2 regions of the Micromonospora sp. WMMD1082 genome follow, and region 2 is predicted to be linked to the other one. Evidence: riboswitches for the same ligand, from Rfam matches in the RefSeq annotation. Region 2 holds a riboswitch; the other holds the start of a gene.
What was found. Region 2 has a riboswitch for cobalamin ahead of metE (5-methyltetrahydropteroyltriglutamate--homocysteine S-methyltransferase). Riboswitches for the same ligand answer to the same signal wherever they lie in the genome.
Positions count from the first base shown of each region.

Region 1: it holds a riboswitch for cobalamin, as region 2 does, so the genes downstream of both, thiI (tRNA uracil 4-sulfurtransferase ThiI) here and metE (5-methyltetrahydropteroyltriglutamate--homocysteine S-methyltransferase) in region 2, are expected to answer to the same signal.

Region 1 covers NZ_JARUBM010000002.1:3,746,242-3,753,230, reverse strand. Annotated here, with positions in the region: gene O7615_RS17370 (enoyl-CoA hydratase/isomerase family protein) at 1-479, shown strand, start outside; gene O7615_RS17365 (AMP-binding protein) at 469-1,899, shown strand; gene O7615_RS17360 (thioesterase family protein) at 1,896-2,300, shown strand; gene O7615_RS17355 (amidohydrolase) at 2,297-3,895, shown strand; gene O7615_RS17350 (GNAT family N-acetyltransferase) at 3,886-4,551, shown strand; cobalamin riboswitch at 4,598-4,816, shown strand; gene thiI (tRNA uracil 4-sulfurtransferase ThiI) at 4,942-6,258, shown strand; gene O7615_RS17340 (hypothetical protein) at 6,255-6,557, shown strand; gene O7615_RS17335 (MerR family transcriptional regulator) at 6,648-6,989, shown strand, end outside.
Region 2 covers NZ_JARUBM010000002.1:5,447,901-5,454,889, forward strand. Annotated here, with positions in the region: gene O7615_RS25050 (ribonucleoside-diphosphate reductase subunit alpha) at 1-2,124, shown strand, start outside; gene O7615_RS25055 (ribonucleotide-diphosphate reductase subunit beta) at 2,121-3,170, shown strand; cobalamin riboswitch at 3,239-3,469, shown strand; gene metE (5-methyltetrahydropteroyltriglutamate--homocysteine S-methyltransferase) at 3,577-5,814, shown strand; gene O7615_RS25065 (hypothetical protein) at 6,039-6,314, opposite strand; gene O7615_RS25070 (helix-turn-helix transcriptional regulator) at 6,915-6,989, shown strand, end outside.

The sequences.
Region 1 (6,989 bases), 1.7 Mb from region 2:
GGTACCCGGGCGCCGTCATCGCCGCCGTCCATGGCTACGCGCTCGGTGCCGGCTGCGAGTTCGCCCTCGCCTGCGACGTGGTCGTCGCCAGCGAGGACGCCGAGTTCGGATTCCCGGAGATCGGCGTCGGGCTCAGCGTGACCGGTGGGGTGTCCCGACTGCTGCCGCAGCTCGTCGGGCTGGCGAAGGCCCGCGAGCTGCTGCTGTTCGGCGAGCGGGTCAGCGCCACCGAGGCGCTGACCATCGGGTTGATCGGCCGGCTGGCGCCGGCCGGCGGGCACGAACGGCTCGCCGGCGAACTCGCCGCCGTCCTGGCGGGTCGGCCACCGATGGCGCTGCAACTGGCCCGACGCGCCCTTGACCTCGGCCTCGACGGGACGTTGGCGCAGGCGCTGACCGTCGAGGCCGACCACGCGCTGCTGACCACCTGCAGCGGAGAACACGCCGGTCCCCGTGCGGAGTTCGCGGATGGCCACTGAACCGCCTGGTGACCTGGTGGCGCTGATCCGCCGCGCCGCCCGGTGGTGGCCCGACCGGATCGCCTGGCGATTCGACCTGGCCCCCGCAGCCGTCACCTTCGCCGACGTGGAGAGGCTCACCGCCGGGTATGCCCAGGCACTACGCTCCCGCGGCGTCCGCGCCGGCGACCGGGTAGCGGTGATGCTGCCCAACGGACCGCAGTTTCCGCTGGTGTGGCTGGCGCTGGTGCGCCTCGGCGCGGCGATCGTTCCGATGAACGTCCGGTACCGCAGCGCTGATGCCGCGCACGTCCTGGCCGACTCCGCAGCGAGTACCGTCATCACCACCGGCCAGCACCGCCCGCTGTTCGAGGCTCTGCCCGACCCGCCGTCGGTCCAGCTCGTCGAGGCGCTGACCCCGGAAGACGGCTTCGCGCAGCAGCCGATCGATCCCGCCGCCCCGGTCAACGTGCAATACACCTCCGGTACGACGGGCCCGCCCAAGGGCTGCCTGCTGTCGCACCGGTACTGGCTGACCCTCGCGACCAGCCTGGTCGAGGAGTTCCCCCACCTCACCGACCAGGATGTGATGCTCACGGCGCAGCCGTTCAGCTACGTCGACCCGCAGTGGAACGTCGTGACCGCGCTGCTGGCCGGCGCCGAGTTGGTGATACTCGACGGCTTCCATCCGAGCCGGTTCTGGTCAGATGTCCGCCGCTACCGCACGACGTACTTCTACTGTCTGGGGGCGATGCCGACGCTGCTGCTGGCCATGCCCACGGGTCCCCGTGATCATGACCACCGGGTCCGTGTCGTGCAGTGCTCGGCGATCCCCCCGAACCGGCACGCGGAGTTGGAGCAGCGGTGGGGCGTGAAGTGGTACGAGGCGTTCGGCATGACCGAAACCGGAGCCGACATCCGGGTCGGTCCGCAGGAGCACGACGAACTTCGCGGTACGGGCTGTCTGGGTCGGCCGGCGACCCACCGGGAGGTCATGATCTCCGCCGACGGGGAGCTGCTGCTGCGCGGTCCCGGCATGTTCGACGGCTACCTCGGGCATCCACCACCGTGGCGAAACGGGTGGTTCCCCACCGGCGACCTGGCCCGCCTCGACGAGCACGGCAGGGTGTACCACGTCGGCCGGCTCAAGGACATGATCCGTCGTGGTGGGGAGAACATCGCCGCCGCCGAGGTGGAGCAGGTCCTGATGGACCACCCCCAAGTCCGGCTTGCCGCCGTCGTGGGCGTGCCCGATGACCTGCGCGGCGAGGAGGTCAAAGCCTATGTGGTGGGCACCGCCACCGTTGAGGAGTTGCGCGGGTGGTGCGGGCAGCGACTGGCCACGTTCAAGGTGCCGCGCTACTGGACGTTCTGCGACGACCTGCCCCGTACCCCGTCTGAGCGGGTTGCGAAGGCACAGCTCGACCGGAGCGCGCCATGACCTTCACCTTCGACAGTGACGTCTTCTTCGACGAGTTCGATCCGAACGGGCATCTGCACAACGCCCGTTTCCCAATCCACGTCGAGCGCGCGCAGTCGGCTCTGTTCGAACAGCTGGGCTTTACCGCCGATCGACCGGCAGAACGAGCCGCCGACCTCTGCTACGTCGTGCGGGAGCTGCACCTGGAGTTCCTCGCCCCGGTGACCGTGCCCGGCACCATGACGGTCGCCCTGACCGGCACCCGGCTCGGCACCACCAGCGCCGCCTACGCCTTCCGCTGCGGCACCGACCCGGTCTACGCCCACGGCCACCGGGTGATCGTGAAGGTGGATCCCGACACGAGACGGCCAGCACCGTGGAGTGACCGATTCCGCAGCGCCTTTCTGGGGACCCCGCGATGAGCGTGGCGGACCTCCTGCTCACCAACGCCCGCGTCATCACCGTCGACGGTCCGGACGCCACCGCGGTGGCGATCAGGGATGACCGGATCGTCGCTCTCGACGTGGTTCCCGCCCGACAGGTGATCGACCTGGCCGGGGCCACCGTGGTCCCCGGATTCCACGACGCGCACAACCACATGGCCTGGTACGGGCTCACCCTCGACGAGATCGACCTGCGGGTGCCCACCCTCCAGGCCCTGCTCGCCGCCGTCGCCGAACGCGCGGCGCACGCACCCGCCGGTACCTGGCTGATCGGCAGCGGCTACGACGAGAACAAGCTCGGCCGGCATCCGCACCGCGACGACCTGGACGCCGTCGCGGGCGAGCACCACGTGCTGCTCAAACACGTGTCCGGGCACATGTGCGTGGTCAACTCCCCGGTGCTGCACCGCCTCGGCCTGCACCAACGGGCGCGCGTGGTAACCGGCGGGAGCGTGGTCACCGACCGCGCGGGCAGACCCACCGGCCTGCTGCAGGAGCAGGCGCAGAACCTGGCCCACGAACTGGTCCTGCCCTACCCCATCGATGCGGTGACCACCGCCATCGACCGGGCCAGCCAACAGTTTCTGCGGGAGGGCATCACCAGCGTGGTCGAGGCCGGCATCGGCGGCGGCTGGATCGGTAAGAGTCCCATCGAGCTGGCCGCCTACCAGAACGCCCGGGAGCAGGGCCGGCTGCACGTACGGACCGAACTGATGGTCGCGGCCGACGCGCTGCATCCGCTCGCCGGTCACCCGGACGACGACATCAGCCTCGGTCTGGACCTCGGCATCCGTACCGGCTTCGGCGACGACAATCTGCGCCTGGGTCCGATGAAGATCTTCCTCGACGGCTCCCTGATCGGCCGCACCGCGGCCCTGACCCAGGCATACACCGACCTGCCCGGCCAGACCGGGTACCTCCAACAGGACGAGGCCCGGTTACGCGCGACCATCCTGGCCGCACATCGCAGCGGCTGGCGGATCGCCGCCCACGCCATCGGCGACGCGGCGATCGACCTCGCACTGGAGGCCTACGCCGAAGCTCAACGACAGCAGCACCGCCCGGACGTACGTCACCGCATCGAGCACTTCGGCGTGGCACGGCCGGACCAGCTACGCCGTGCCGCCGCCTTGGGGGTGGTGCCCGTACCCCAGGCGCGCTTCGTGACCGAGATCGGTGACGGGATGCGGCAGGCACTCGGAGCCGATCGGGTGCCCTGGGCCTACCGGCTGCGGTCTCTGCTCGACGCCGGGATGGTCCTGCCTGGCAGCTCCGACCGACCGGTGGTCACGGGCGCACCACTGCGCGGCATCCAGTCGATGGTCACCCGCCGTACCGCGTCAGGAGTACCGTTCGCAGCCGAGGAAGAGATCACGGTACGGCAGGCGCTGCGCGCCTACACCCTCGGTTCCGCGTACGCATCCCGCCAGGAACACCGCACCGGTTCCCTCACCGTCGGCAAGCTTGCCGACCTGACCGTACTCGGCGACGACCCTACGGCGGTCTCGCCCGATCGCATCGCGGACATCCCGGTGCTCCGTACGATGATCGGCGGCACGTTCCGATGGACCTGATCCCGGCCGACAGCCTCGACGGCGTCACCCTCGCAGACGTCGAGGCCCTCTACACCAGCAGCTTCCCGGACAGGTTGCGGGCACCGTTTCCCGACTTGCTCCGCGACGACGTGACCGTGGCGGTCATCAACGGCACACTGGCCGGGTTCGCCGTTTCCCGCGACCTCGCGCACACTCCGTGGGTGTTCCTGCGCTACTTCACCGTCGCGGCCCGCGGCCGTGGGCTCGGCACACAGCTGTGGCGACGGCTGTGCCGCAGGTGGGCTGCGCATGGCCGCAGCTGGGTGCTGCTGGACGTCGAGGATCCCGACGAGCCCGGAATCGACCACACCGACCAGACCCTGCGGCACCGGCGCGTCGCCTTCTACCGCCGACTGGGCGTCCAGGTGCTGCCGATTCGGGACTACGCGCCACCGCATCAGACGGCAGCGCATCCGCTGCGGCTGCTCGCTGCCGACACCCGCGCGGCGGCAACTGCGCCGCTGCACACTGCGCACCTTCGTGACGTCGTGCTCACCGTGTACCGGCACCGATACGGTCTGCCGGCAGACGATCCGATCGTGCACCGCACGTTGCGCTCCAGCGGTCTGCTCGACACTCCGCATCCTCAGCCGAACGGCGACATCGCAGACCGGGCCCGTCGAACCGGCCCGTGACGGCGATACCGTTCCAGTGGCGGTCGGTCCGCCCGGTCCGACACGATATCCTTGCCTCGCAGCCGGTCCGCGGTGGCATCCAGTCATGGCGGCGCAAGAGGGAACCCGGTGTGAGTCCGGGACTGCCCCGCAGCGGTGAGTGGGAACGACCGCCGTCGAAGACACTGGGCCCGATCCGGGTCTGGGAAGTGACGGCCAATAGGAACACCGGGTCCCCCGGTCACGCCCACGAGTCCGAAGACCTGCCCGCTGCCCACATGCACGAGGCATGTGGCGGACTCGGTGACCTTCGAGGGCGGGTCGACCATCAGCGTCAGCACGCTATCCGTGCTGCGCTCGATCGCGCCCCCTCCCCTGCCGAGTCCCTGCGGCTCGCAGAAGGAGACCACGGTGCATGCGTCATCGATCCGAGAACACACCCCGCCCGGCAACGGCCCGGCGACCAGCGCTAGCGGACAGCACTGTCTGCTGCTCAAGCACGGGGAGATGTTCCTCAAAGGCCGCAACCGGAAGCGATTCGAAGATCGCCTCGATGCGAACCTGCGCGACGCGCTACGCGACATCCCCGCTCCGGTGCGGATACGCACCAGACCCGGCGTCACCGTGGTGCGAGGAGCCGTCAACCAGCCACAGCTACTCGACCGGGTGCGACGCGTCATGGGCATCAGAAACATCCACCCCGCTATCGAAGTACCCGCGGAATGGGACGACGTCGCCAACGCCGCCGTCGCGCTCCTGCGACCGCTTCGGGTCACCGCCCCAGCACTTACCATCGCAGTTCGCGCACACCGGCGGGACAAGACGTTCCCGATGACCTCCAGCGAGATCGCGGGGACGCTCGGGCACCACCTCTGCCGCACCACCGGCGCCACCGTCGACCTCACCACACCAGATGTGCAACTCACGGTAGAGGTAGCCGAACGGCGCTGCTTCCTGTCGATCCGACGCCAGCGCGGGCAGGGCGGTCTGCCCGTCGGCACCAGCGGACGCGCACTCGTGCTGCTCTCCGGCGGCTACGACTCACCCGTCGCTGCCCACCGCGCCATGCGCCGTGGCCTGCGCTGCGACTTCGTGCACTTCACCGGCGCGCCCTACACCGGCCCGTCCTCCGCCTACAAGGCCTACGCGTTGGCTCGGGAACTCAACCGCTACCAGCCGCCGGGCCGACTGCACATCATTCCCATCGGCTCCGCGCAGAAGATGCTCGCCCTCGCCGGTACTGGCCGCTTCCGCACCATCGCCTACCGGCGACTCATGCTGCGGGTCGCCGACGCCCTGGCCAGCAACACGCCGGCACAGGCTCTCGTCACCGGCGACAGCCTCGGCCAGGTGGCCAGCCAGACGGTGACGAACCTCGCCACCGTCGACGAGGCGATTCGCAGGCCCGTGCTACGGCCGCTCATCGGCTGGGACAAGGAAGAGATCATCCAACAGGCCCGCACCATCGGCACTGCGGACATCTCCTGCCTACCCGACGAAGACTGCTGCCAACTTCTGGCCCCGATCTGGCCCGCCACCTCATCACACCCGGACGACCTGCGCCGGGCCGAATCCCGCCTCGACATGCAGTCCGTGGTCGAGAAGCTGATCGCCGACGACCACTGCGTACGCCCACAGCCGTACGGGCCCGCCGCCCATCCTCCGGGGATCCGGGCCACGCAGACGCCCGGCACCCCTGTTCCGCCCGACGAGCGGAGCACCCGATGAGCAAGCCCCTCCGACCCCGGCGCGCGACGATCGATGGCGAAGACCTCATCGTGCTGCCGGTGGCCGACTATGAACGTCTCGCCACCGCGCGACGGCAACTCGGGGCACGCGAAGCCCGATTCCGTGGCCTGACCGGCCAGGTCCGGGCCCTGACCAGCCTGCTCGCCGACATCCAGCAGATCCTTGTCGACACACCGGCCTGCTGCGAGACCCACCGCGATATCGACAGTCAGATCGGCGACCTGCTGCGCTCGCAGCGATTCCCACAACCGGCGCCCACCCCCGAACCGAAACGATGAGTCCGTCCACATCCATACCTGTCCGACCACCGAGACTGCCACTCCCGTCAGCTACGGGACCTGGTCAGTGACCATGTGGCGGGGGCGCAGGTGAACGACGACCAGCCTCGTCAGCCCACGCCGGCAACCGGCCGGCAGGACACCCCGGCGCCCCACGATCCTGACGTCCGGATCGAATCGGGACTACCCGCCGGGGCACTGGCCCGTCGGCTCGGTGTGGCACCCACCACCCTACGCTCCTGGCACCAGCGGTACGGGCTCGGACCTACCGGCCACCGAGCCGGCCAGCACCGCCGCTACACCCCACACGACGTAGCCATGCTCACGGTGATGGCCCAGCTGACCGCGCGTGGCCTGTCCGCCGCCGAAGCCGCCCACCGGGCCCGCCGGCAGACGACACTGCCACCGGCCGACCACCCTGCCGGCGACCCC
Region 2 (6,989 bases):
TCGAAGCTGGCCGCCCGACTGCTGGCCGCGTACGTGGACAAGGAGGTGCGCGGGCAGCAGGTGGCGAGCTTCAGCCAGTCGATCCGGTACGCGCACGGCCTGGGGCTGATCGGCGACGGCACCGCGGAGTTCGTGGCCCGCAACGCGCGCAAGCTGGACGACGCCATCGACCCGGATGGTGACCTGCGGTTCGAGTACTTCGGCCTGCGTACGGTCGCGGACCGGTACCTGCTGCGGCATCCGGAGACCCGGCTGGTGGTGGAGACCCCGCAGTACTGGCTGCTGCGGGTCGCCTGCGGGCTCTCCGAGTCGCCGGGCGAGGCGATCGACTTCTACCGGCTGATGTCGAGCCTGGCCTACCTGCCGAGTTCACCGACGCTGTTCAACTCCGGTACCCGGCACACCCAGATGTCGTCGTGTTTCCTGGTCGACTCGCCGCGCGACGAACTGGACTCGATCTACGAGCGCTATCACCAGGTCGCGAAGCTGTCGAAGTTCTCCGGCGGCATCGGCATCTCCTGGTCGCGGGTGCGGGGTCGTGGCGCGTTGATCCGGGGGACCAACGGCCGGTCGAACGGCATCGTGCCGTTTCTCAAGACGCTCGACGCCGGGGTGGCGGCGGTCAACCAGGGCGGCCGTCGCAAGGGCGCGGCCTGCGTGTACCTGGAGCCGTGGCATCCGGACATCGAGGAGTTCCTGGAGCTGCGGGACAACACCGGCGAGGAGTCCCGGCGTACGCACAACCTGAACCTGGCCAACTGGATCCCGGACGAGTTCATGCGGCGGGTCGAGGCGGACGGCGACTGGTCGCTGATCGACCCCTCCGAGGCGCCGGAGCTGCCCGACCTGTTCGGCGAGGCGTTCGACGAGGCGTACCGGGCGGCGGAGAAGAAGGCGGTCCGGACCGTCAAGGCCCGCGAGCTGTACGGGCGGATGATGCGCACCCTCGCGCAGACCGGCAACGGGTGGATGACGTTCAAGGACGCCTCGAACCGGCTGTCCAACCAGACCGGCGGGCCGGGCAACACCATCCATCTGTCCAATCTGTGCACCGAGATCCTGGAGGTCAACGACGACGCCGAGACCGCGGTCTGCAACCTGGGGTCGGTCAACCTGGGCGCGCACGTCACCGCCGACGGGGTCGACTGGGAGCGGCTGCGCGCGACCGTCCGCACGGCGGTGGTCTTCCTCGACCGGGTGATCGACATCAACTACTACCCGGCCGAGCAGGCCGCCGCGTCGAACCCCCGCTGGCGCCCCGTCGGGCTCGGGCTGATGGGTCTGCAGGACGCGTTCTTCACGCTGCGGCTGCCGTTCGACTCCGCGCAGGCCCGGGAGCTGTCGACCCGGGTGCAGGAGGAGGTCTTCCTGACCGCGCTGGAGACGTCGGCCGGGCTCGCCGAGCGGTTCGGCCCGCATCCGGCGTACGCCGAGACCCGGGCGGCCCGGGGCGAGTTGCACCCCGACCTCTGGGGCGCCGACGTCACCCAGGTGCCGCGGTGGGCCGCGCTGCGCGAGACGATCGCCGCACACGGCCTGCGGAACTCGCTGCTGGTGGCGATCGCGCCGACCGCGACGATCGCCTCGATCGCCGGCTGCTACGAGTGCATCGAACCGCAGGTGTCCAACCTGTTCAAGCGGGAGACGATGTCCGGGGAGTTCCTCCAGATCAACACCTATCTGGTCCGCGAGCTGAAGGCGCGCGGGCTCTGGACGGCACCCATCCGCGAGCAGATCAAACGCGCCGAAGGGTCGGTACAGGCCATCGCCGAGCTGCCGACGGACGTGCGGGAGCTGTTCCGTACCGCGTGGGAGTTGCCGCAGCGGGCCCTGATCGACCTGGCGGCGGCCCGCGCGCCGTACATCGACCAGTCGCAGTCGCTGAACCTGTTCATGAGCGCGCCGACCATCGGCAAGCTCTCCTCGATGTACCTGTACGCCTGGAAGTCCGGGCTGAAGACCACCTACTACCTGCGTTCGCGCCCGGCGACGCGGATCCAGCAGGCCACCGTCGCCGTCACGCCGACCGCCACCCGGGCGGTCACACCGCTCGTCACGGTGACCGACGACGAGGCGCTGGCCTGCTCCCTGGAAAACCCCGAAAGCTGCGAGGCATGCCAATGACCACCGTTTCCGAACCCAGCACCAGCACCAGCAGCGCCGGCTCGCGGCACCTGCTGCTCGACCCGGGCATGGACCTGACCCTGCGGCCGATGCGCTACCCGCACTTCTTCGACCGGTTCCGGGACGCGATCAAGAACACCTGGACCGTCGAGGAGGTCGACCTGCACTCCGACCTCGCCGACCTGGCCAAGCTGTCCCCGGCGGAGCGGCACCTGGTCAGCCGGCTGGTGGCGTTCTTCGCCACCGGCGACACCATCGTCGCCAACAACCTGGTGCTCAACCTCTACCAGCACGTCAACAGCCCCGAGGGTCGGCTCTACCTGTCCCGCCAGCTGTTCGAGGAGGCGGTGCACGTCCAGTTCTACCTCAACCTGCTGGACACCTACGTGCCCGACGAGCAGGAGCGGTACGAGGCGTTCGCCGCGGTGGAGAACATCCCGTCGATCCGCCGCAAGGCCGAGTTCTGCTTCCGCTGGATCGACTCGATCTTCGAGCTGCGGGAGCTGAGGACGCGGGACGACCGGCGGGCGTTCCTGCTGAACCTGATCTGCTTCGCGGCCTGCATTGAGGGCTTGTTCTTCTACGGCGCGTTCGCCTACGTCTACTTCCTGCGGTCCCGGGGGGTGCTGCACGGTCTCGCCTCCGGCACCAACTGGGTGTTCCGCGACGAGTCGATGCACATGGCCTTCGCCTTCGACGTGGTCGACACCGTGCGCCGGGAGGAGCCGGACCTGTTCGACGACGACCTCGCCGGCCAGGTACGCGAGATGCTCGCCGAGGCGGTCGAGTGCGAGGTGCAGTTCGCCGAGGACCTGCTCGAACAGGGCGTGTCCGGGCTCTCCCTGACCGACATGCGCGAGTACCTCCAGCACGTGGCCGACCGCCGGCTCGCGCAGCTCGACATCGCACCGCTGTACGGGTCGAAGAACCCGTTCGCCTTCATGGAGTTGCAGGACGTGCAGGAGCTGTCCAACTTCTTCGAGCGGCGGGTGTCGGCGTACCAGGTCGGGGTGACCGGCACGGTCGCCTTCGACGACGACTTCTGACCGACGCCGCACCAACGGCCGCCCGGTGACGATCTTCTCGATCTCGCCGGGCGGCCCGCGGGGCGCATATGATGGTCAACGGTGTTGGTTCGTCCCGGCCCTGGCGGTGGGGACGTCGTAAGAGGGAACCCGGTGCGAGACCGGGACTGCCCCGCAGCGGTGAGTGGGAACGACCGCCGTCAACAGAGCACTGGACCGCGAGGTCTGGGAAGCGACGGCCAGTAGGCGACCCGGTGTCACGAGGTGACCCGGTGTCAGGCCCACGAGTCCGAAGACCTGCCAGCGCTGCGCACGCCGCCGGTGTGCGCCGTCGGCGGCCTCTCGGGAGGGCCAGGGCGGAAGCCGGTACCCGACCTACCTGCCTCCCCTCCCGTGCCGCCGGGCACTTCGAGGGAAGGACCCCTGGATGACCACCGCATTTGGTCGCAGCACCGTGCTCGGCTACCCGCGCATCGGCCCCCACCGCGAGCTGAAGAAGGCCGTGGAGGCGTACTGGGCCGGCACCGTCGACGCCGGCGATCTGGAGAGCACCGCCGCCCGGCTCCGGGCCGAGGTCTGGCGTACGCTGCGCGATGCCCGCCTCGACGCGATCCCGTCGAACACCTTCTCCTACTACGACCACGTGCTCGACACCGCCGTGGCCGTCGGCGCGATCCCGGCCCGGTTCGCCCGGCTGGGCCTGTCGGCGCTGGACACGTACTTCGCCATGGCCCGGGGCGTCGACGCCGAGCCGGCGCTGGAGCTGACGAAGTGGTTCGACACCAACTACCACTACCTGGTGCCGGAGATCGGCGCCGACACCGTCTTCACCGCGAACCCGGCGAAGGCGCTGGGCGAGTACGCCGAGGCCCGCGAGCTGGGCATCACCACCCGACCGGTGCTCGTCGGGCCGGCCACGTTCCTGCTGCTGGCCAAGGGCGACGATCCGTTCGCCCGCCTCGACGACCTGGTCGAGACGTACGCCCGGATCCTCACCGCGCTGGCCGAGGCGGGGGTTGCCTGGGTGCAGCTGGACGAGCCCGCCTACGTCGCCGACCGTAGCCCGGCGGAGATCGACGCCCTTCGCCGCGCGTACACCCGGCTCGGTGAGCTGGCGCGGCGGCCGCAGATCTTCGTGGCGACCTACTTCGGCGAACTCGGCGACGCTCTACCGGCCCTGCTGGACACGCCGGTCGAGGCCATCGGCCTGGACCTGGTCGCCGGGCCGGGCAACCTGCACCGGCTCGCCGCCGCCGGCCCGCTGGGTGGCCGGACCATCGTCGCCGGCCTGGTCGACGGCCGCAACATCTGGCGTACCGACCTGCGGGCCGCCGTCGCGGCCGGAGCGACGGTCGCCGGGCTGGCCGACCAGGTCGCGGTGGCCACGTCCTGCTCCCTGCTGCACGTCCCGGTCGACCTGTCCGGCGAGACCCGCCTCGACCCCCAGTTGTCCGAGCGGCTCGCGTTCGCCCGGCAGAAGGTCGACGAGGTCGTCCTGCTCGGCCGCGCGCTGCGCGACGGCACCACCGCGTTGCCCGCGCCGTTGCCGCCCATCCCGGCGGCCTGGCGCCACGACGACGTCCGGGGACGCCTGGCCGCGCTGCGCCCCACCGACCGGCAGCGCGGCGACTACGCCAGCCGGGCCGCCCGGCAGCAGGACCGGCTCGGGCTGCCGGAGTTGCCGACCACCACGATCGGGTCGTTCCCGCAGACCGCCGAGCTGCGCAAGGCCCGGGCCGCGCACCGCGCGGGCAGCCTCGACGACGCGGGGTACACGGCGCGGATGCGCGCCGAGGTCGAGCACGTCATCCGGCTACAGGAGCGGCTGGGACTGGACGTGCTCGTGCACGGCGAACCGGAACGCAACGACATGGTGCAGTACTTCGGGGAGCAGCTCGACGGGTTCGCCGCCACCGAGCACGGCTGGGTGCAGTCGTACGGCTCCCGCTGCGTACGCCCGCCGATCATCTACGGCGACGTGGCGCGGAAGGCGCCGATGACCGTCGCGTGGTCCACCTACGCGCAGTCGCTGACCAGCAAGCCGGTCAAGGGCATGCTCACCGGCCCGGTCACCATCCTGGCCTGGTCGTTCGTCCGGGACGACCAGCCCTCGGCAGACACCGCCGACCAGGTCGCGCTCGCCCTGCGCGACGAGTGCCACGACCTGGAGTCCGCCGGCATCCGGGTCATCCAGGTCGACGAGCCGGCGCTGCGCGAGACGCTGCCGCTGCGCCGGGCCGACCAGCAGGCGTACCTGGACTGGGCCGTCGCCGCGTTCCGCCTGGCCACCAGCGGCGTCGCCGACGACACGCAGATCCACACCCACCTCTGCTACTCCGAGTTCGGCGAGGTGATCACCGCCATCGACGCGCTCGACGCCGACGTCACCAGCATCGAGGCGTCCCGCTCCAAGATGGAGGTGCTCGACGACCTCGCCGCGATCGGCTACGGCCGGGGTGTCGGCCCCGGGGTGTGGGACATCCACTCACCCCGGGTGCCGCCGCAGGACGAAGTCATCGAGGCGCTGCGCCGGGCCGTCGCGGCGGTGCCGGCCCGGCGGTTGTGGGTGAACCCGGACTGCGGCCTGAAGACCCGCGGCTACCCCGAGGTCGAGGCGTCCCTGCGGCACCTGGTCACGGCCGCCACCGAGGTACGCGGAACCTGACATCGTTGCGCCGGGCGGTCCTTCCGTACGGGACCGCCCGGCGCGCCACGGCAGGGGCAGCCACTGCACGTTGGCTGCCCACACTGCCGTACCGCTGTCCGCAACGCTGCCGCCGCGAAGGCGTGGCACCCCGTGTGGTTGTCTGCCGACGATGGCGCTACGGAACTCCACACGTTCTCGGCCGATCCGGAGGCGCGGGACAACCGCCCATACGACTGAGATCGTCACGCGCCGGCTGGGAGCCTCTTCCGCCTCGGTTGCCCGACCATCACGGGTGTCGGGGCGATCCGCAGCCCAGCCGGCTGGACGAAGATGGCCCGCCGGTTGACCGCTTCCCCTGCCGGGTTCAACTCGTAGCCTTCGAGCCAGATCCACCCGTCGTAGGTGGTCCGATCCAGCACCCGGATCACGCGGAACAGGATCGGCCGGAAGAACTGCACGCTGGCCTCAGGCCCTACACGGAGCAGGTCGCCAGCGCGGAGTGTGGTCACGGTAGCCATCCGAGGAACCTTCGGTGCAACTGCCCGGCCGGAGCCCATCCCATGTCCTGACTGGCTGCCAGCATGCACGAGCCCAGGTAGAGCGCCAGGGACACCGGAGCCTTGTCGTACTCGGCTTGCAGCTCAGCCCGACGGGTGCGGCATGGCCAGGGAGCACCACACCCGGCACAGGTCCAGATGGGCAGCACCGGCCCGTGCGCGGTCATGGCGCCTCCCTCGGCCAGTAGCCCCGGTTGATTGGCACCCGGTACGTGGCTCGGCAGCGGAGATCCCGTCCGCATCGGCAGGTCGCCCGCCTGGGGATGTGATTCCACGTCGGACGGTGCCTGCGCGCAAGCGTGAACGCTGCGCCAAGCAGGAACTGGTCGTAGGTCATGTGCCGGCTCATCTGGCCCCCTTGTCGATAGGGGCGCGGCAGCCGGGCCACGCACGGTCATCCGACCACCACACCCGGCAACACCGTCCCATGCACGAGGGCAATCCGCAATATGCGGATCGTCGACTTTCCTTCTGCGTGTCTGCGAAGGGAAGTCAGGTTTTTCGCATGGCAAGATGACGGTCATGCCTCCACGTCAGAGCCCTACCGTCAGGCGCCGACGCTTGGCGCTGACCCTCCGGCAACTCCGTGACAGAGCAGGGATCACGTCAGCGGAAGCGGCGAGGCGCGTCGACCAT